Regions from separate parts of the Marinobacter sp. genome, predicted to be linked through region 3. Evidence: predicted binding sites of a transcription regulator. Region 3 holds the regulator's gene; each other region holds the start of a gene.
What was found. The regulator FliA, encoded in region 3, starts transcription of late flagellar genes. The targets are predictions, from matches to a motif close to CTAAAGTTTNNNNNNNNNNNGCCGNTAA.
Positions count from the first base shown of each region.

Region 1: ACO06L_RS00740 (flagellar protein MotY) is a predicted target of FliA. The motif match lies at 1,463-1,490, and genes of this name have one in related genera.
Region 2: ACO06L_RS00725 (methyl-accepting chemotaxis protein) is a predicted target of FliA. The motif match lies at 1,623-1,650, and genes of this name have one in related genera.

Region 1 covers NZ_OZ245935.1:165,737-173,340, forward strand. The annotation lists gene rnt (ribonuclease T) at 1-271, opposite strand, end outside; gene pyrC (dihydroorotase) at 316-1,347, opposite strand; gene ACO06L_RS00740 (flagellar protein MotY) at 1,534-2,451, shown strand; gene ACO06L_RS00745 (histone deacetylase family protein) at 2,458-3,384, opposite strand; gene ACO06L_RS00750 (GNAT family N-acetyltransferase) at 3,594-6,338, shown strand; gene rdgC (recombination-associated protein RdgC) at 6,394-7,320, opposite strand; gene ACO06L_RS00760 (DUF2788 domain-containing protein) at 7,340-7,540, opposite strand; gene yaaA (peroxide stress protein YaaA) at 7,565-7,604, opposite strand, start outside.
Region 2 covers NZ_OZ245935.1:157,014-164,617, reverse strand. The annotation lists gene ACO06L_RS00725 (methyl-accepting chemotaxis protein) at 1-1,588, opposite strand, end outside; gene ACO06L_RS00720 (SDR family oxidoreductase) at 1,746-3,731, opposite strand; gene ACO06L_RS00715 (hypothetical protein) at 4,117-4,416, shown strand; gene ACO06L_RS00710 (insulinase family protein) at 4,481-7,303, shown strand; gene ACO06L_RS00705 (TIGR04282 family arsenosugar biosynthesis glycosyltransferase) at 7,309-7,604, opposite strand, start outside.
Region 3 covers NZ_OZ245935.1:1,360,904-1,368,507, forward strand. The annotation lists gene ACO06L_RS06160 (chemotaxis protein CheA) at 1-221, opposite strand, end outside; gene ACO06L_RS06165 (protein phosphatase CheZ) at 238-1,023, opposite strand; gene cheY (chemotaxis response regulator CheY) at 1,044-1,427, opposite strand; gene ACO06L_RS06175 (RNA polymerase sigma factor FliA) at 1,590-2,333, opposite strand; gene ACO06L_RS06180 (MinD/ParA family protein) at 2,365-3,177, opposite strand; gene flhF (flagellar biosynthesis protein FlhF) at 3,263-4,558, opposite strand; gene flhA (flagellar biosynthesis protein FlhA) at 4,619-6,799, opposite strand; gene upp (uracil phosphoribosyltransferase) at 7,018-7,604, shown strand, end outside.

The DNA of each region.
Region 1 (7,604 bases), 1.2 Mb from region 3:
CCGCTTCTCGCTCCGGATTCCACGGATCAATACCCGTGAAATCAAGGGCGGACTGCTCCAGATTCGCGCCTTCGAAAGGATCGATCTGCTGAACGTGGGTTTCAGCGCGCCGCACCCAGCCGTCGTCGTCCATGGTCAGTATCACTGCCGCCACTTCCAGCAGGGCGTCCCGCTCGGGATTGAAGCCAGCGGTTTCCACGTCGACTACAACAGGCAGAAACCCGCGGAAACGGCGGGACATGGGATGCGGTGGTTTGTTTTCGTCAGTCACTCAAGCTCCGGTCTTGGCCGTATGTGAGAAGGAATCAGTCAGGTTTACGCCAGCTGCCAGTGAACGGTTTCACCGGCCTTGAGCGGCACGATGGTTCCGTCAGACAGAGGCAGCTGTGCCGGCATTGTCCAGGGCTCCCGAACCAGGGTGATGGTATCGGTATTTCGCGGCAGGCCATAGAAATCAGGGCCGTTGAAACTAGCGAAGGCTTCGAGTTTGTCCAGAATGCCAAGCTCTTCAAAAATGTCGGCATACAGGCCGATGGCGCCATAGGCCGAGTAGCAGCCGGCACAACCACAGGCGGCTTCTTTGCGGTCCCTGGCATGGGGGGCGGAATCCGTGCCCAGGAAAAAGCGTTTGTCGCCGCTGGTTACCGCGTCCCTGAGCGCCTGCTGATGGCGGTTACGCTTCAGGATAGGCAGGCAGTAAAGGTGCGGGCGAATGCCGCCGACCAGCATATGGTTGCGGTTATACATCAAGTGCTGGGGCGTCAGAGTCGCGCCCAGATTGTCGCCCTTGTGCTGCTGGACAAACTCCGCAGAATCGGCGGTGGTGATGTGTTCCAGTACAACCTTCAGATTCGGAAAGGCCTCCAGGGTGGGGGCCAGTACCCGCTCGAGAAAGACCTTTTCGCGATCAAAGATATCGATGTCGGCATCAGTGACCTCGCCGTGAACCAGCAGCAGCATGCCGCAATCGACCATGGCTTCCAGAACCGGGTAGATGTTCCGGATATCCTTCACCCCTGAGTCGGAATTAGTGGTGGCGCCGGCCGGATAGAGCTTGGCGGCCACAACACCGGCGGCTTTGGCCTCGCGGATGGTGTCCGGTGTCATGCTCTCGGTCAGATACAGGGTCATCAGTGGCTCGAATGCGGTGCCATTGGCAGCTGCAAGAATGCGGTCCCGGTAGGCTGTGGCATCAGCGGCGGTTGTCACCGGTGGTACCAGGTTGGGCATGATGATAGCGCGACCGAAGCAGGCTGCTGTGGCCGGTACTACGTCCGTAAGAATGTCGCCGTCCCGAACGTGAAGGTGCCAGTCGTCGGGTCGGGTAAGAGTCAGCTTTTCTGTCATGGCAGTTGTCCGCAATACCTTTGGCGAGGCGTGCTGTGGTGCCTTGGTGGATAGCACCCCGAAAAATTTGGCGAATTATACCAGAAGGCGCCGGCGATTGTTTTCCGGTTGGCGGCTAAAGAAAGACAGACGCAGGCCGTTAACCAGTCAGAACCTGCAAACTCCCGGACACTGATGGCAAGCACTATGGGATTCCGCCCTGACAAACGTCTGAAAACACTACTGGCTGCCAGTTTTGCTGTCGTGCTTTTGCCGGCTGCCGGCCAGGCTGCCAGCTATGGCGCCGGCATTGAGAATAGCCAGTGGTATCTTGCCGAGTCGGTATTCGAGTGCCGTCTGGTGCACGAGGTTCCCGGCTACGGTCGGGCGGTATTCAATCACCGTGCAGGTGAGAGTCTAAGCTTTTTCCTGGAGTCTGATTCTGCACTCATGCGACCAGGGCGGGGCAGTCTCGTGGTTGAAGCACCGGCCTGGCGTCCGGGTGTGGCGCCGAAGCCCCTGGGCACGGTCAACGTGTCGGATGATCGCCGCCAGGTCTTTCTGGATACCCGCCAGGCATTTGTTGTTGCCCACGGCCTGCTGGATGGCATGCGCCCCACGGTTACCAGGGAATCCTGGTTTGATGGCCGTCCGGTTCGGGTGCAGGTGTCCAATATCAATTTTGCCGGCGAATACCAGCGTTACCAGCGCTGCACATCGAATCTCTTGCCGGTTAATTTTGACCAGATTCAGCGCTCAAGAGTGCCGTTTGCCAGCGGCAGCACCCAGCTTTCAGACGCCGACAGGCAGTTGCTGGATAATATTGTGACCTACGTGAACGCCGACTCAACGGTTGAGCGGATTTTCGTGGATGGCCACAGTGACAGCATTGGCAGCCGCATCGATAACCGCGCACTTTCCGAAGATCGTGCCAATGTCGTGGCTGACTATCTCAAGGCGCGCGGTATTGATGAAGACATGATCACCGTTCGGGCCCATGGTGACCAGTTCCCGGCATCGAACCGGCCGGCAGATAACCGCCGCACCAATATCCGACTGCAACGGGCCGGTGACCGCCCGGAATTGCAGCAGGCTAACGGCTATGGCGGCGAACCCAGGGGCTGATCGGCTTCAGTAAACCGAATCCAGAACTTCCAGGTGGGCATTGACACTTTCCGCCAGGGCCCGCAGGTGGTAACCGCCTTCCAGAGTTGAAATGATCCGGTCATTGCTGTGCTCACTGGCGACACTCACAATCATTTCCGTTAGCCAGCGATAATCTTCCGTATCCAGATTCAGTTCTGCCATCGGATCCAGCCGGTGGGCATCAAAACCCGCCGAAATCAGGATCAACTGCGGTTTGAATTCGTTCAGGCGCTTCAGCCATCCCGCCTCCACCTGCTTCCGGTACTCTTCAGACGAACAGTTCGCCTCAATCGGAATATTCACGATGTTGTCGGCCTGCCGGTGAACATGGGAGTGCGGGTAGAAGGGATGCTGGAAGCTGGAGCACATCAGGATACGCTCGTCGCCACCGACAATGTCCACGGTGCCATTGCCCTGATGCACGTCGAAATCGATGATCGCGACCCGCTCAAGATGGTGGAAGGTAAGGGCGCGCATGGCAGCGAGAGCCACGTTGTTGTAGAAACAGAACCCCATGGACTTCGCTCGCTCGGCATGATGTCCGGGCGGCCGTGCGCAGACAAACGCGTTGGTTACCTGGCTGCTCATGACCATATCCACGGCCTGGACGTTGGCACCGGCCGCCAGGCGGGCTGCCCGCAGGGTGTCTGGCATCATGGCAGTATCCGGATCGGTAAACACGCGGCCCCTTGTTGGTTGCATCAGGTCGAGTTGATGCAGGTACTTTTCAGGGTGCACGGTCAGTAGCTGGTCGCGGGTGATCTCTTCCGGCCGAACCCAGTCGAGCTTCTGATCGAGGCCGGTATCAGCCAGGTAGCTGATAATGGCTGCCAGCCGTTCAGGGCTTTCCGGATGCTCGGGCCCCATGTTGTGTTTCATGAAGTCATCGTGGGAAAAGAATGCCGTGGTCATACGTCTCGGACTGCCTTCGATATGCTTATATTTTCTTCAAGCTTATCAGGGAAAACTGCACGATGCCGTGTTTCTTTGGTCTTATAGGGGCGATAGCCATTTCACATCGGCGAATCAGGGCCTAAGATAAGAGTTACATTCATAAGTAACCTGTTTTATTAGATTTATTTCCCCAACGGCCTGCCGGCCAACCATGAAGGAGACTCAGCTTGAGCACCCGGTATCTGGAGAGCCTGTTCAATCCCGCGTCCATTGCGGTGATCGGTGCGTCGGAGCGGGCAGACAACCTTGGCGGTATGGTATTGCGGAACCTCATGGGGGGCGGTTATCCGGGGCGTTTGCTGGTCGTTAACCAGAACGATTATGACAACGTGCACGGTGTTCCTTGCGTCAAGAAAGTCTCGAAAATGGATTTTTCTCCGGATCTGGCAATCATCTGTACGCCGCCGGATACCGTGGCCAAGACCATCAAGCGGCTGGGAGAAGCCGGGGTGCGCACTGCCATTGTTATGACTGGCGGCATGTCCCGTACCCACAGTAAAACCGGGCAGCCCCTGATGTATTCCGTACGCGAAGCCGCCCGGGAAACCGGTATCCGGGTGCTTGGCCCCAACACCATCGGCCTGATGGTTCCGGCCCGCAGCCTGAACGCTACCTACGCTCACATGGGCGTGATCCCGGGCCGGGTTGCCTTCGTTGGCCAGTCCGGCACCATCGCCAGTTCGGTCATAGACTGGGCGTTCGCCCGAGGTGTGGGTTTTTCCTACTTCCTGACACTGGGCGATGGCATGGATATCGATCACGATGACCTGATCGACTATCTGGCGCAGGACACCCAGACCCGTGCAATTCTCCTGCATATCGAGAACATCCCGAACGCCCGGCGCTTTATGTCGGCGGTGCGGGTAGCCTCCCGTACCAAGCCAGTGATTGCGGTAAAGTCCGGTCGGGTGCCGGAATCGGAGTGGTTTCCCCACAGCCTGCCCGCAGGTTTGAAGCGCAGCGATCCGATCTATGATGCCATGCTCCAGCGGGCCGGTGTGCTTCGGGTGGACGGTCTTGGCCAGATGTTTGATGCACTCGAGACGTTGACCCGAATGCGTCCTTTGCGCCGCGAGACGCTGGCGATCATGGCCAACGGGGTTGGCCCGGGAGTGTTGGCCGTGGACCGGCTTGCGGACCTGGGCGGTGAACTCGCGGAGCTGTCGAATTCCAGTGTCGAGGCCCTGGCCGAGCTGCTGCCACCTTACTGGACCCGCAAAAACCCGATTGACCTCAACTACGACGCCTCGCCGGAGTTGTATGGCAAAGCCATCAAGATCCTGGCCAAGGATCCGGAAGTGGCCAACGTTCTGGTGATGTATGCCCCGAGTCTGACCGAGGACAGCCTACAGATTGCGGATTCGGTGGTGCAGGCCTCCAAGGGCACTCGTCTGAACGTGTTTACCTGCTGGCTTGGCCAGAGCACGGTGATGGATGCCCGGGAAGAGTTCTACCGGGCCGGGCTGCCATCGTTCTTCAATCCCGAGAAAGCCGTCATGGCATTCATGCAGCATGTTCGCCACCAGAGGGTTCAGCGGCTGCTTACGGAAACCCCCGAATCCTTTACCGATCACTTTGCGGACCGGACCCACACCCGTCATGTGGTCAGCAGGGCACTGCGCGCAGGGCGGTATCACCTGTCGAACCGGGAAGCCCGGGACCTGGTTCGGGATTATGGCATCAGCACCATCGACACCATGTACTGTGACGACATGGAAGAGGTCCTGGAGGTGTTCGCGGTTGAGCGGCGACCCATCGATATCACGATCATTCATGAGCAGGCCTGCCATCCTTTCCTGAATCTGAGTCCTACCCAGCGTCGGTACAAGGGCACGGTGCAGAAGCTCAACAGCGAAGCGGCCATCATGGACTCCTGCCGCTACCTGATGGAGGAATACAAGAGCCATTTCCCGGACAGTGGCTTTCTCGGGTTTGCAGTTCAGCGTTCGTACCAGCACGTGGGTGGGATCGAGTTCAGCGTCGGCATTACCCGGGATGCCCTGTTCGGCCCGCTGGTGGTGTGCGGTGCGGCAGGCGCGCAGATAAACGTAATGACCGATCGGCAGATCGCATTGCCGCCCCTGAATATGGTTCTGGCCCGTGAACTCCTGCGCCGCACCTATATGTACAAGCTGCTGAAAGAACACAGCCTTAAGCCGGAAGAGGATATCCGGGCGGTGTCCGAGACCCTGGTCACCCTCTCGCAGATCGTCATCGACATTCCGGAAATTCAGGGTCTGGAGATCTCGCCGTTGCTGTTCAACGAGCAGGGGGCTGTAGCCGTGAATATCGCCATCAATCTGGCCGACAAGCCGGGCCGGCCCATCATTCAGCCATACCCGCGGGAACTGGAGGAATGGATTGTGCTGCCTAAATCTGGCCGCCGGGTCATCATCCGTCCCGTGTTGGCTGAGGATGAGCCCGCCCACCGGGCGTTCCACGAATTACAGTCACCGGAGTCCATTCGCTACCGGTTCTTCCAGTACCGGAAGCATTTTTCCCGGGAAGACGTAGCCCAGATGGTGCAGATTGATTACGACCGGGAAATGGTGTTCATAGCCAATGCCCCCAGGGAAGACGGTGAAGGGGAAGAGACCTTGGGAACCGTGCGCACCTGGACCGACGCCGACAACCTGCAGTGCGAGTTCGCGGTGATGGTTCATGACAAAATGAAAGGGGAGGGCCTTGGCGTTGCCCTGATGCAGAAGATGATCGATTACTGTCGTGCCCGGGGCACCATGGAGATGGTTGGCAATGTGCTGCCGGACAACCGTCCCATGCTGCAGCTTGCGGAACACCTGGGTTTTGAGATCAAGTTCAACACGGAAGAGGAAGTCATGGATCTGCTGCTGGTTCTGAATGAACCGGAAAAAGACTGGCAGCGAGAGCGGTTGGGCAAAAGCGCTCACTGAGCGGTTCGGGAAAAGGGGTCAGATGGACAGTTCATCTGACCCCGGGTTCTCGGCTTTATTCTTCGACAATCGCTGAGCGGTCTTCACCACCCAGTGCTTCAAGGAGTCCCGGAATCAATCGAGACAGTTCCAGGGTCATCAGCGTGAAGGCTGCGTCAAACTTGGCAGCGGCATCGTCCACGTCGACGTCGTCCAGTTGATCCTGAAGCGTTTCGCCGAATTTCAGGCGACGAATACCCAGTTCTTCATCCAGCACGAAGGATACGTTGTCGTCCCAGGTCAGGGACAGTTTGGTCACCTGCATGCCCGCATCGAGATGGTTGCGGATTTCATCGGCTTTCAGATCCAGGCCCTTGCAGCGCACCACGCCACCATCTTCAGACGGATCCTTGAGCTCGCATTCAGTGCCCAGAACCACCTTGCCAGGCAGATCGATGGATTCGCTCAGCCAGCCGGTAAAGGTGAAGGCCGGTGCCTGTTCCACCGCGGGTGGACGAACCGGCAGCGACCCGAGGCTCTTGCGCAGAGTCGAGGCCAGATCTTCCGCCTGCTTGGCGGAGCCGGCGTCTACCACCAGTACACCGTCCTGGGGGGCAAGGTAGGCAAAGGAGCGGCGGTTCTTGGAAAAGGCCTGGGGCAGCATCTCCAGCATCACCTGTTCCTTGATTTCGTCCTTTTCCTTGCGTCGAACCTTGCGGCCCTGCTCGAATTCTATCGCTTCGGCTTTCTCTTCAACGGCTTCCTTTACCACCGGGCCCGGAAGAATCTTCTCTTCCTTGCGCAGAGCAATCAGGTGATAGCCGTTGGCGCTATGAACCAGCTGTTCTCCATGCTTGCCCAGCGGAGGTACCCAGCCCTGGCGGCTGGTTTCCTGGGGGCCGCAGGGTTTGAAGGCGTCGGCCTGCAGTTTTTCCTCCAGCTCTTCGGCGGAGATATCAAACGGTTTGGTAAAACGGAATACGCGGGCGTTGCGAAACCACATCAGGGCTGGTCCTTGTCTTTCATATTTGCATGATCTCTACGAGTACGGTTTTGATAATAAAGCCCACAACGCCGGCGCCCAGAACCGTAAACAGGGCGATGGTGCCGAATCTTCCGGCCTGGGATTTCTTGGCCAGATCCCAGACGATGATACCCATCCAGACAATCAGGCCGGTCAGAAACACCAGCATGGCGATCTGGGAAAACACTGCTTCGTTCATTGCTTACTCCGATATCAACGTGGATTACTGTTCATCCCGCAGGAAAACCCAGTTGTTCTTATCG
Region 2 (7,604 bases), 1.2 Mb from region 3:
CTGCCGATTCCGAGGTATTCTGGGACACCTCGCTGATGGCAGAGGACATTTCTTCAATGGCCGACGCCACCTGCTCAGTCTGCTCTGCCTGCTGATTCACACTGTCCAGAGTCTGCGAGGTGGTGCCGGACAACTGTTCAGATGCACTGGCCTGGCGCTGGGACGCTTCTTCAACCTTGAAGATCACTTCTTTCAGGTCTGACACCATCTTGAGCATGGAGCCGTATACGCCCGTGGCATTGTCACTGTCGGACGAATCAATGACCAGGTTACCTGCAGCCACCTGCTCCGCCAGTGCCTGCAATTCGGCCGGGTCTTTACCGAGGGGTTTCATGATCCGCACTGCGGTCCAGACCGCCACGGCCACTACAGCCAGGATCACAATAGCAATGGCTATCGCCGCCAGCGTCCACATTTCACGCACCGGCGACAAGGCCTCGTCTTCGCTGATCTCCGCCACCAGCGCCCAGTTCAGCCCGCCTACGGTAACTGGCCTGTGGGCGGAAAACACTGGCTCGCCACGGTAGGACGAAACCACGCCTTCACCGGAATTCCCAGCCAGAGCTTCATCCACCGATGTCGAACTAATGCGTCCATTCTCCGGGTCGGCAAAGGAAGCGACAACACTGCGGTTTTCCGGATCCAGGTAGGAGTCTGACCGCATCAGGTTATCCGGCCCCACCAGATAGGCATCCCCAGTTTCGCCCATGCCATCTCGTTCCATCATGATGTTGTTCAGGCTGTCGATGGGAAACTGGAAGGCCAGCACGGCCAGCCGCTCATCTTTTTCGGAATATATGGGGGTTGCCACAAATCCGGCGGGCGCACCGTAGGACGGTACATACCGAGTAAAATCAACAAAAGCCGGAGCAGTTTCCTGTCCGTCAGACATCGCCTGACGATAAGCTGCCGCCAGGCCAGAATCCGCGTAGGGACCGTCTTTCAGGGAGGTAGCGAAATCCACCTCTTTGGCTACGGAATAGATAACGTGGCCTGTATCGGCATCAATGAGATAAATATCGTAGTAGCCGAACGCCTCCTGAAACTCCTTGAACGAGGTGTGCCACTGTTTGTGAAGCGTGTTATAAAACTGCGCGATATGGACGTCAGCCGATACCAATTCGTCTTTCTGCCCCACAGGATTCGGGTTGTCCACGATGTAACCCATCTGCAGAGCCAGGCTGTTTTTGCTGAGGGATGCAACGAAGTCCGAGGCTGAACGTCCGTTAGCACCACCATTTTGCTGCAAGGGTGGCAAAAAATTCTGCTGATAATAAGCCTCGACGTTTTCTCGTAAGGTCGACTGCTCCTCTTGTACCAGTTTTTCGTAATTCTGGAATGCCAAACCAAACCCCTGGGCCGCCGTTCGGGTCCCGCGATTATTGGCCATGGCTTTCAGCTGCCGGGCAATAGTGCTGAGATAATCTTCAACACTATGCTGCTTATTGGTAGCCGCAATAGAGAGTTGTTGCAACGCCTGTTCCGTCAGGCTCTGTCGGGCAATTTCGGCGTTAAAAAATGAGATGGCAATGACGGGAAGCAGGCCAACCAGCAGCAAAGTCAGCAAAAGACGTTTCTTGAGAGTCATCAATAGCCCTTCTTTTATATTGTTCTTATGTTAACCATCGGCTATCGGCACGTTTTCTTTAGCCCAGAACAATTCATAAAAGAGGCGAATCTCGTTTAACCAATTAATGTGGGAGGGGGAGTAACTCCCCCTCCCACTCGATTCAGGGGCTACGACATTACCAGTAGATGCCCCGCATGATGGCGGCGAAAGCCACCTGCTCGCTGGACACTTTTGGCTTCTCCCCGGAACGGCTGCCGGCGGCTGCCGGTGAATCCGGGAACATCCGGTAGCCGGTATTCATAACGATCTCGGCCATCTTAGGCGCCAGGGCGTGAAGCACCTGGGCAAAGATACCCAGGCGGGTAGCGATTCGCTTCGGCCGGTAGACGATGGCATCAGCAACCATGGTCGCAGCCTCGTCCGGTGTTAGCGTTGGGACCGAATCATAGATCTTGGTTGGCGCAATCATCGGTGTTTTCACCAGCGGCATGTTAATGGTGGTGAACGTGACATTGCGATCCGACCATTCTGAAGCAGCGCAGCGGCTGAAGGCATCCAGCGCGGACTTGGAGGCCACGTAAGCCGAGAACCTGGGAGCGTTGGTCAGCACACCGATGGACGAGATGTTGACCACGTGACCGCGGCGATTCTCAAGCATCTTGGGCGCAAAGCCCATGATCAGACGAACGGAACCAAAGTAGTTCAGTTGCATGGTGCGCTCGAAATCGTGGAAGCGGTCGAACGACAGATCCAGGGAGCGGCGAATCGAGCGCCCGGCGTTGTTGACTAGCACGTCGACCTGGCCATGGTTATCCAACACGGTCTTCACGAACTCGTCGCAGGCATCCATATCCGAAAAATCGCAGGGATAGGCATGCACGCTTGCGCCCCGGGACTCCAGCTCTGCGGCCACTTCTTTCAGGCGCTCGAGTTTACGGGCACCGATCACCAGGATGGCGCCGGCGTCCGCCAGTTTCTGCGCCGTGGCCAGGCCGATGCCAGAGGTAGCACCGGTAACAACACACACCCGACCTTCAACCGTGCCCTTGAGCGTGCGGTCCTTAAACAGGTCCGGGTCCAGATTGCGCTCCCAGTAGTCCCAGATTACCGGGGCGTAGTCCGGCAAACGAGGGACTTCAATGCCAGTGCCTTTCAGAACACGCTCGGTTTCACGGGCATCGAACCGGGTGGGGTAATTGATGAACGACATCACTGAGGGCGGGATACCCATGTCATCGAGAATGGCAGAGGTCAGACGCTTCACCGGCGGCAGATTCTTCAGACTCTGACGTATGAACGGCGGGATAAAGCCGAACATCCGGGAATCGATCCGCATCCCCATCCTGGGAGCGTGACCCGCCTCGCTGAAGATGTTGAGAATTTCGCCAACCTTGTACGGATCGGTGTCCACCAGGTGGAAGCACTTACCGTCTTCACCCTCGAGGTGGGCAATGTGATCCATGGCGTTAACCACGAAATCCACCGGCACAATGTTCAGACGCCCGCCCTCGACACCAATGGTCGGCACCCATTGGGGCAGCGCGTGGCGAATCTTCTGAATCATCTTGAAGAAGTAGTAGGGGCCATCCACCTTGTCCATTTCGCCAGTGGCGGTATGGCCAATCACCATGCCGGGGCGGTAAATCCGGAAGGGAACCTTGCACTCCTCCCGAACCACCTTTTCGGATTCATGCTTCGTGCGCAGGTATGGATGGTCCAGCTTTTCCGCTTCCTCGAACATGTCCTCGCGGAAAATGCCCTTGAACAGACCGGCAGCCGCAATGGAAGACACGTGATGGAAGTGCTTGGCGCCCATGGCCTCTGCGGCATTGACCGCGGCCCGAGTACCCTCGATATTGGTAGCCTGCTGGGCTTCTTCATCGGCGCCCATGTCGTACACGGCGGCCAGGTGGAAGAAATGGTCAATCTTTCCCTTCAGGGCCTTCATTGTCTTGGCGTCGATGCCCAGGTTCTTACTGGTGAGGTCGCCAATTACGGCTTTCACCTGGGTTTCATCCGCGCCCCAGCGCTTCCGTAATTTTTCCAGCTTGTCCTGGGACTGCTCACGCACCAGTACGTGGACAGTACCACCACGTGCCAGAAGCTTCTCCACGAGGAAACGGCCAATAAATCCGGTGCCACCCGTCAGGAAATAATTCATCGATCTTCCACCCTGCCTGTTGCTCAGTTGTTGTCTATCCATGCCGGCACCCATACGACTAAAGTCTTAGAGTTTTCCGGAAACGCCGGCATTGTACTTAATTGCAACCTTCATGTATCGGACTTTTTTAGAGCTTTTACTCTGTAAGCCTTTGTTTTGTATAGAGCTATTACTCTAAAAATCCGTCCCCGCACGCTAAACGGGCCTGTCCGGTTCGCCGACACAATGTTTTTGAGACTAGCACAGGAATTGCCCCATGCATGCCCAATTTCCGGATTACCACAAAGCAATGAAAGCACCCGCCAGCAATGACATAATCGGGAACTTATCGCGCCTTTTGGCATCTCTCCTTTTCATTGGAAAACCGAACTTCGGAATCCCCACTATGCAGAAAGACAATCCCAACGCGGAACGCTACATCTCCATCGCCCGAGCCTGTCTGAAGGCAATCAACGACACAGCTGATAACGCCGGTTCAAGGGAACAGAAGATTCAGGCAGTCTACGAGGCAATCGACCAGGCATTCCAGGCCGAGTTCGCGGATTATCGCCAGTCCGTTGCCATCATGGCCACGGTTCTGGAGCGTATCGCCTCGGGCCAGTTGGATAGTGAGAAAGCAGCCGATCTGGCTCGTAAAACACTCGATCAGCAACCAGAGAGCACGCGCAACGCAATGATGCACTGATGCGCGAGACTCTTCTCCGAATCACAGAGAGCCTATGAACACACGTACCGTCAGGAAGAACTCAATGCAGAACCCGATCTCACGCCTGTTTTCCCTGCTGACACTTGTGCTGTTCAGCACCCTCGCTCTTGCAGCCCAGATTCCGGAGAAGAGCCCCAATGACGACAACCTGTACCGGTTCATCGAACTGGACAACGGCCTGAAGGTCATTCTGGTTTCTGATCAGGATGCCGATAAGGCAGCTGCTTCGATGAACGTTGCGGTCGGTAGCGGGGATGATCCGGCGGATCGGGAAGGGCTCTCCCACTTCCTGGAGCATATGCTGTTCCTGGGGACCGAGAAATACCCCGATCCGGGCGAATACCAGCAGTTCATCAAGAGCCATGGCGGCCAGCACAATGCCTTCACAGCGTTCCAGGACACGAATTATTTCTTCGATGTTCAGGCCGAATTCCTGGAACCGGCGCTGGACCGGTTCGCACAACAGTTCTCCGCGCCCCTGTTTACCGCCGAACTGGTAGACCGTGAGCGCAACGCCGTGCACTCGGAATTCAGCGCCAAACAGAAAGAAGATGGGCGCCGATTCTATTCCGTTAAAAAAGCCGTCAGTAACCCGGACCACGCCTTCAACCAGTTTGCCGTGGGCAACGTCAGCACCCTGGAGAACACAGAAGAGAATCCCCTCCGGCCAGACCTGATCGAGTTCTGGAAGCAGCACTACTCCTCAAACATCATGAGCCTGGCGGTGTACGGGCCGCAAACCCTGGAAGAACTGGAAGCCATGGTGCGGGGCCGGTTCGATGCGATCGAAAACCGCAACCTTGAGACGAAACGCCATGTGGCGAGCCTATACCGGGCGGACGATCTTCCAGCCAAGGTGACGGCGGAAGCGCTCAAGGATGTCAGAAGCTTGTCCCTTACCTTTCCCATTGCGTCCCAGGAAGACAACTACCGCACCAAACCCGCCAGCTACGTGGCCAATCTGCTCGGCCATGAAGGTCCAGGCAGTCTGTTCGATGTGCTAAAACGGGCTGGCCTGGCGGAGAGTCTGTCCGCGGGCCTGGGTATGGACACCGGCGAGAACGCCACCCTGGAACTCAGCATCTCGCTGACCCCGGAAGGGCTGTCGCGCCACGAGGACATTTTGCCCCTGGTGTTTGATTACATAGAAAAGGTTCGCCAGAAAGGGATCAGCGAGCAGCGCTTCCTGGAAATGCAGAACCTGGCACGCATTGATTTCCGGTTCCGCGAGCAGGGCAACCCTATGCATGAAGCCATGCGCCTTTCTCGCTACCTGCAGGACTACCCCGCGGAAGACGTACTGCGGGCGCCCTGGCTGGTTGAGCGCTTTGCGCCGGAGCAGTACCGAGACATTCTGGACAGGCTGACGCCGAACAATCTCCTTGCCTTCGTTCTGGCTCCGGAACCAGAATTGGAGAATCCGAATCGCACCGACTGGTACGACGCCGCCTGGACCCGGGAAGCTCTCAATCCAGAAGCGCTCAGGGCAAAGACTTTGCCAGAGCTGGCTGCACAGTTGCGCCTGCCCCCGGAGAACCCGTTCGTGCCGGAAGATCTGGCGATGGTACCAGGAAAAACCATGGACCAGCCGACAAGTCTTGGCGAACTTGAAGGGATGGATGTCTGGTTTGCCCGGGACACCAGGTTTGATACCCCGAAAGCCAACGTGTTTGTGGGTCTCCGAACGCCAGCCGCCCGCGCTTCGGCCCGCAGCTACGTGCTCACCCAGCTCCTGGTCGACGCCATCAATACCAACCTGAATGCCTGGGCGTACTCCGCCAGCCTGGCGGGTCTGGATTACAGCGTTTATCCCCACCTGCGCGGTATCACGGTCCGTGTTGGCGGTTATAACGACAAACTCCATACTCTGATGAACCGAATACTGCTTCAGGTGGCCACACCGGAACTGACCGAACAACGTTTTGAAATTGCCCGGCAACAGCTGATTGACGGCCTGGAGAACAAGGCCAAGGATCGCCCGGTGGAACAGACCTCGGAGTTCGTACAGACGTCCTTGATCGAAGGCGCCTGGCCTACCGACGACAAGCTGAAGGCCGCCCGGGAAGTTACCTTCGATGAACTGCAGTCCTTCTCTGAAGCCCTGCTCTCACAAGTTGACCCGGTTATGCTGGCCCATGGAAATCTCACCGAAGCCTCGGCCCTGAACCTGGCACGGCAGATCGACGCGATTTTGCTGGGCAACAGTGAATTGACCGAGGTAGAGCGCAGCCAGGTACGTCAGTTGCCAGACAATGAAACGAAGGTTTCCATTGAAGTAGACCACCCAGACACCGGCTATACACTCTACATGCAGGGCGACAACACCAGCTTTGAAGAACGGGCCCGATTCCGTCTGCTGGCCCAGATCATAAGCAGCCCTTTCTATGAAGAGATCCGTACCAACCGCCAACTGGGCTACATCGTCTACGCGACGGCTTTCGAAATGCTGGAAACGCCCGCCCTCGGTTTTGTTGTGCAGTCGCCATCTGCCACTCGGGCGGAGATCGATCGAGCAGTTCAGGAATTCTCGAACAGCTTTGAGCAAACCCTGACAGCGTTGACACCGGAGCGCCTGGATAGGGAAAAGCAGGCTGTGATCAGCAAGCTGCTTGAGCGTGACCGGCAACTAGGCGAGATTTCCAGCCGCTACTGGCGTGAGATTGATCGTGGTATGGACAGCTTCGATTCGCGGCAGCAACTGGCCAACGCGGTAGAACAGGTCAGCCAACAGGCACTGCTTGAGACGTTCCGAAAGACGGTTCTTGAGCGGGCCCAGAGCCTTCAGGTTGTTACCGGTGGTGATGGTCTGGAAGCAAGCCGGGCCCTCGGCAGGCTCACCGAGCTGCCGCCGGTGCCGGCCAGCTGAAAGCGTTAGCAGGTCCGTAGAAAGCGGGCCCAGTCCTCGGGCTCGTCAACATCCCAGCGGGGCTCGAGCAGACAGTAGCTGAGCCCCGATTCTTTCAGACGATCACAGGTCTGGGTCAGAACCTCCGGCGAGCCCCAGGCGATGTCGTCCAGCATCCCCTCAGCCACTCTCGAAGCGCCAATCAGGACATAGCCGCCATCGTCAGACGGGCCGAGCACGACGTCATAATCCGCCAGACATGAGACCGCCTTACGGGCGTAATCCGGGTCCACCGACGGGCAGTCACTGCCAACAATGAGGG
Region 3 (7,604 bases):
AAAACGTTCTCGGCGGAATGGCAGCAATTCACCAGTGCTTCAAGCTGAAGGAAGCCCGCGCCGCCTTTAACGGTGTGAAAGCCACGGAAGATGGCGTTGAGCAGATCACTGTCGTCAGGATGTTGCTCAAGATCTACCAACTGCTCTGACAGCTTTTCGAGGATTTCGCCGGCTTCTACCAGGAAGTCCTGCAAAATCTCTTCATCAGCATCAAACGCCATGCGTTACCCTCTTCATTCAGAAACCGAGACTGGACAACAGGTCGTCTACGTCGTCCTGTCCCGAAACTACATCTTCACGCTCATCGGCCTTGATCTGGGGCCCGACGCCCTTCTCCGCAGACTCTTCTTTTTCTTCAATCTGGTGCACCGTGCCCGTGAGCTGGTCCACATGGCTGGCCATCACCACCAGGCTGAGCATCTGTTCCTCAACCTCTTTCACCAGGGCAGTGACCTTCTGGATAACCTGCCCCGTCAGATCCTGATAATCCTGGGCCAGCAGGATTTCCGACAGGTTGCTGTACATGGTGTCAGCGTCGGTAGCCATACTGACGAAAAAGCGATCAATCCGGCCATAAAGCTCCCGAAACTCGGCCGGCTGCATTTCCCGGCGACGCAGACGCTGCCACTCATCGCGCAAAGCAGCGGCCTCGTCCCGCAGGGCATTGGCCACGGGCATGGTTTCCTCAACCAAATCCATGGTCCGGTTGGCCGCTTCACCAGTCATCTGCACGACGTATTCGAGGCGATCGGAGGCATCTGTCATCATTGACAGTGCTTCCTGCTGTTCGGCGTTACGGGGATCAATCTGGAAGTTCCGGATTGCTTCGTGCAAGCTCCGGGTCAATCGCCCGACCTCGCGATACAGACTCTGATCCCTGACCTCACTGAGTTCATTGATCAGGGTCATGGCTTTGGCATAATCACCCGCATCAACACTCTCTGCCAGTTCTGCTGCCTGCCGCTGGAGCTTTTCCGTCACCTCCGGTTCAAGGCCCCGATGGTTCTTTTTGCTATCGCTCATGAGAGCCATCCGACCTCTGGTTACTGGATTCTTTCAAAGATTTTCTCAATCTTTTCCTTGAGCACCGCGGCGGTGAACGGTTTGACAACATAGCCGTTCACGCCCGCCTGGGCAGCGGCAACAATCTGGTCCCGCTTCGCCTCAGCCGTTACCATCAATACCGGCAGGGTTTTCAGGTTCTCGTCCGCCCGAACGGCCTTGAGCAGATCGAAACCGGACATGCCTGGCATGTTCCAGTCGGTGACCAGAAAATCGTACTTGCCGCTCTTGAGCATCGGCAGAGCTGTGTTGCCGTCGTCTGCTTCATCGGTGTTGGTGAAGCCCAGATCACGCAGCAGGTTCTTGATGATCCGTCGCATTGTGGAGAAATCATCCACAATGAGGATTTTCATGTTTTTGTCCAATGGGACCTCCAGTTAGTAACACCCGGAATTCGTTTGACCTTCGCGTTCAAAGTCTAGCAGGCCGCTGTTTTAACCGCTTATTGTCAGACCTTTGCTTCGGTTGTAAAGCATCGGTTACCAAAAACTACAGACTGCCTCTTCGAGGACACAGACTGAACGCAATCAGCTGTCCGATTCCTGGCGCCAATCCGACAGCCGTCCCCGAAGGCGCAGGGCCGCCTGGCTATGAATCTGGCTTACCCGGCTCTCGCTGACGCCAAGCACTGCACCAATCTCCTTGAGGTTCAGTTCTTCCTGGTAATACAGGCTCAGCACCAGTTTTTCCCGTTCCGGCAGGTCTTCAATGGCCTCAGCGAGGCTGCGCCGGAAGGCATCGGAGGACAATCCCTCAAGGGGATTATCCTGCGTCTCTGTCTGTTCTATCGGCAGCTCTCCGGATTCATTGAGCTCATCGAGGCTAAAAAGTCGGCCGCTGTTGGAATCGGAAAGGTAAGAGTGATATTCCGCCAGCCCCATGCCCAGCTCCTCGGCCACTTCCAGATCCTGAGCTTCACGACCCAAACGGTCTTCAACGGCCTTGATAGCCTGGGAAATACGGCGGGCATTGCGATGGACGGAACGGGGAACCCAGTCGCCCTTGCGGATTTCATCCACCATGGCCCCGCGAATCCGGATGCCGGCGTAGGTCTCGAAGGTTGCACCTTTGGTAGAGCTGTAGCGCTGGGCTGCCTCAAGCAGGCCGATCATGCCGGCCTGCATCAGGTCTTCAAGCTGAACCGAAGCAGGCAGGCGGGCCATCAGGTGAAGGGCAATTTTCTTGACCAGCGGCGCATGCTGCTCAATGAGCTGTGACGGCTTCTGCGCACCCGACTGGTTATAGATTCCGAGGTTTTTCGCCAATGTCATGTATCCGGGTTTTTGTTTGACTGGATCCGATTCAGACTTCGACGAGCCGCTCCACAAAAAATTCCAGATGCCCGCGGGGAGAGGACGGCAACGGCCAGCTGTCTACCTTATCCGCCAGAGCCTTGATAGCCAGTGACGCCTTCGCCCTGGGGTAGGCATCCAGCACTGCACGCTGTCGCTGAACCGCTTTCTTCACAGCCTCATCGTAAGGCACCATCCCGACGTATTGTAGTGCCACATCCAGGAAGCGCTCGGTGACCCGGGTCAGTTTTTCGAAAAGATGCCGGCCTTCCTGCTCGTTTCGTACCTGGTTGGCAAGGATACGGAAGCGGTTGGTACCGTAGTCACGGTTCATGAGTTTGATCAGGGCGTAACAGTCGGTAATCGACGTGGGCTCGTCACAGACCACCAGCAACAACTCCTGGGACGCTCTCAGAAAGCTGACCACCGATTCCGAGATACCGGCAGCGGTATCCACGATCAGGACATCAATCTGATCCCCCAGCTCGCTGAACGCGTTAATCAACCCGGCATGCTCCATGGGGCTGAGCTGGGTCATTCTCTGGGTACCGGAGGAGGCAGGAACAATCTTGATGCCGCCGGGACCATTCACCAGAACGTCCTTGAGATCACAATCGCCCGCCAGCACATCCTGAAGATTACGGTTGGCGGTAATACCAAGCAATACGTCGATATTGGCCAGCCCCAGGTCGGCGTCGAGCAGCACCACTCTCCGGCCTTTCTGCGCCAGGGCGATTCCGAGGTTCACCGACACGTTACTTTTGCCGACTCCACCTTTGCCGCCGGAAACTGCAATCACCTGTACCGGTTGTGCTTTGCTCATACTGTTTTTTGTCTCTCGCCACGTCTAGCCGGGGGCTGTTGTTCGGACGCTCGCTGTTTGTTTGTCCGGTCCGGGGTTCATGAGTTCAGGCCCCCTCTGCGACCGCCTGCTGTTGCTGGAGTGTTTTAAGCCGGTCCACGGCCAGCCGCACCAGCGGAACGGCTTCTGCGTGGTGCAGGTCTTCAGGAATTTTCTGCCCGTCTGTGTAATAGGCTACCGGCAGACCGGTTTCCATCACAAAGCCGAGAGATTCACCCAGTGTGAGGGCTTCATCAATCTTGGTCATCACACAGCCCGCAAGATTTGCCATCTTATAGCAATGCCAGACGGATTTCATGATGCGCGGCTGACTGGTTGCCGAGACTACCAGATGCGTTTTGATATTGTGATGGCTGCGAGCCAGTTCGGCCAGCTGTTCCTGATACCCCTTATCCGCACTTGTCAGCCCTGCGGTATCGATCAGTACCAGGTGACGGTCTGACAGCTCGTCCAGAATATCGTCGAGACTGTGGCTCTCGTCCACCACACGAACGGGCACATTCAGGATGCGCCCGAAGACAAACAGCTGCTCATGAGCGGCCACTCGGTAGCGGTCGGTGGTTACCAGTGCCACCGAGTCGGAACCGTGCTTCAGCACGTAGCGTGCCGCCAGCTTGCCAATGGTGGTGGTTTTCCCGGAACCGGTGGGGCCCACGAGCGCGTAGGCGCCACCCTCATCCAGCCACTCCATGCGGGAGGTCCGGACACCAGTGCACAACATTTTGAGGGACTGTTTCCAGCCATCCTCGAGGCGCCCGGCCTTGTGGCGACGGGAAATTGAGCCCGCCAGTTCGCTGCCCAGGCCAAATTCCTGCAGGCGCTCAGCCAGCCTCTGTTGAACGGCGGTGGTTGCCGAAACCTCCGGCTCCGATTCCGGCCGGCGGCCCTGCATCATGTCCCGCAGGGAACTGATCTCGGCTCGCATCTGCGCCAGCTCATCGGGATAGGCTTCCCTCGGAGCGCGGGGCATCTCAGGCTCATCAAAACCCGCACCCAGCGATTCCTGCACCGCCGCAAACGAGGCTCCGGCATAGCCGGCGCCCTGGGACGCCCGTTTTTCCCGGACCTCCCGAATGCGATCCCGAGACCGGCCCAGCTCGTCTTCAAGACGGCGGTGCTGGTCGGCCTGCATTTCGGCAAGTCGGGAACCGTTGGTCGCTTCTTCAGCCTGATTTCCCAGGCGCTGACGCGCCATGTTTTCGTCATAGTCCAGCGCCGTCACAATTTCGACACCGCCATCGACCCGACGATTGGAAAGAATCACGGCATCCGGCCCCATCTGTTCACTGACCTGCTTGAGCGCCTCTGCCATGGTCTGAGCAAAAAACCGTTTTACTTTCATGATGCCTCTTCCTCCACCGGCAACGCCGTGCCGGCGCTGTCCGCTCTGTCATCCGCGCCGTTACTGGCCAACGGACGCCACGATCGTAATCTGTTTGTTATCCGGAATTTCCTGGTACGAGAGCACGTGCAGGCGCTCTACCCCATAACTGGCAAACTTCGCCAGTACCGGCCTCAGGGGCCCGGACACCAGCAGAATGGCCGGTTTGCCGAGCATCTCCTGGCGCTGAACGCTCTCCTGCAGGGAGCGCTGGAGCTTTTCAACCATATTCGGCTCCAGAACCAGGCCAATATCTTCCTGACCGCCGGATTGTTGACTCTGCTGAACTGACTTTAGCAATAACTGTTCCAGATCCGGATCCAGGGTGATGACCGGTATCTCCGATTCGTTGCCGCAGATACTCTGAACGATCATCCGCCGCAGGGACTGCCGGGCTACCGTGGTCAGCAGCTTCGGATCCTGGCTCTTCGGATGCACGTTCACGATGGCCTCGGCAATGGACCGCATATCCCGGATCGGCACCTCCTCCTTCAGGAGGTTCTGCAGTACTTTCAGCAGCAGACTGATGGAAACAGTAGTGGGCACCAGTTCCTCGGCCAGCTTCGGAGAAATCTTCTCCAGCTGATCCAGCCACTTCTGAACCTCCTCGTGGCCCAGCAGTTCGTGGGCGTGTTTCTGCAGCACCTGGTTCAGATGGGTGGCGACCACCGTACTGGCATCAACCACGGTATACCCCAGGGTCTGGGCCTGGTCTTTCTTGTCCGGCTCAATCCAACTGGCATCCAGACCGAACGCCGGATCCTTGCCTTCAATGCCCTCTATCTTTCCGAATACCTGGCCAGGATCGATGGCCAGTTCGCGGTCTGGATGGATTTCCGCCTCAGCGATGGTCACGCCCATCAGCGTGATGCGGTAGACGTTGGGCATCAGATCCAGGTTGTCTCGAATGTGGACCGAGGGCATCAGGAAGCCCAGATCCTGGGAAAGCTTTTTACGAACACCCTTGATGCGACTGAGCAACTGGCCACCCTGGGATTTGTCGACCAGCGGAATCAGCCGGTAACCCACTTCCAGACCAACGATATCGACGGTAGACACGTCGTCCCATCCCAACTCTTTGGTCTCTCCGGGTGCCGGCAGCTGACGGCCCTGATCGCCCCCTGCGTCACCGCCCGGCGGCAGATCACGACCCGCAGGCCGCGGTGCTGCGCCGCCAGCGCCCCTGGCCGGAAACGCGCCCTCTTCCTCAACGGTTTGTCTCTGGTGCTTCCAGATATACCAGGCAGCTCCCGCTGCCAGCGCACCCAGACCGAGGAAGGCTACGTGGGGCATACCGGGAATCAGGCCGAGGATAATCAGGATCGCGGCTGCTATAGACAGCGCCTTGGGTGCACTGAACATCTGCTGAAGGATCTGGCCGCCCATGTCCTGGCTGGAGGTAACCCGCGTCACCATGATCGCCGCCGACGTGGACAGCAGCAGCGAAGGAATCTGGGCCACCAGGCCGTCACCAATGGTCAGCAGCGCATAGCGCTCCATGGCCAGCCCGAAATCCAGGTCGTGCTGGAGCATGCCGATGGCAATGCCGCCAATGATGTTGATGGCGAGAATCAGCAGACCGGCAATGGCGTCCCCTTTCACAAACTTGGACGCACCGTCCATGGAGCCATAGAAATCCGCTTCCTGGGCAATCTCGGCACGCCGATGCTTGGCTTCGTCCTGATTGATCAGCCCGGCGTTAAGATCCGCATCAATGGCCATCTGCTTGCCGGGCATGGCATCCAGGGTAAAACGCGCACTCACCTCGGACACCCGGCCGGCACCTTTGGTCACCACCAGGAAGTTGATGATCATCAGGATCGCAAACACCACCAGGCCCACGGCATAGTTACCACCGATCAGTACCGCACCGAAGGATTCAATCACCTTACCGGCGGCATCACCGCCCTCGTGGCCGTTCAGCAGAACAATCCGGGTGGAGGCCACGTTCAGGGCGAGACGCAGGAGCGTGGCCACCAGCAGAACTGTTGGGAAGGAGGCAAACTCCATGGGCCGCAGTGCGTACACACAGACAAGCAGAATGACAATCGACAGGGTGATGTTGAAAGTAAAGAACACGTCCAGCAGGAACGCCGGCATGGGCAGAATCATCATGCCCAGCAAACCCATCAGCATGATGGGAATGCCCAGATTGCCCCGCGTCAGGGTTTTGACGTTATTGAGGACTAAAGCTCTGTCCATGCCGGATACTTCTCCGATTGGCCGTGCCTGCAGGCGTTTTAAAGGTCGAAAATCTGACACCGGGGCGTCGTTTGGAAGGGTTATCGCAAGATCCGTACCAGCCCTTAGTGGATTTCCGTGAACCTGCCATTTGCGGCCTGACTCCCCTTGCCAGATGCGGTATCCTTGCGCCATTTGATCGCGACGCAAAAATTCCAACCAGACACACAGGTGACCCCATGCCAATCCACGAGGTAAAACACCCTCTGATCCGCCACAAGCTCGGCATCATGCGCCGTGCGGATATCAGCACCAAGAATTTCAGGGAGCTGGCACAGGAAGTTGGTGCACTCCTGACCTACGAGGCCACCAAGGATTTCAATCTGCAGGAAAAGACCATCGAAGGCTGGGCCGGACCGGTTAACGTGGAACAGATTCACGGCAAAAAAGTCACCATCGTTCCGATCCTGCGGGCCGGTCTTGGAATGCTCGACGGTGTGCTCAGCCTGATTCCGGTGGCCCGGGTGAGCGTTGTCGGTCAGATCCGCAACGAAGAGACGCTCGAAGCCAGCACCTACCTGGAGAAACTTGTGGGCGAACTGGATCAGCGCATGGCCATGATTGTCGATCCGATGCTCGCCACCGGCGGCTCCATGATCTCCACCATCGACCTGCTCAAAAAGGCCGGCAGCACCGAGATCCGGGCCCTGGTTCTGGTTGCCGCTCCCGAAGGCATTGAAAAGGTTCTGGAGAAACACCCGGACGTGTCTATCTACACGGCGTCTGTCGACGAGCGCCTGAACGATAAAGGCTACATCCTTCCGGG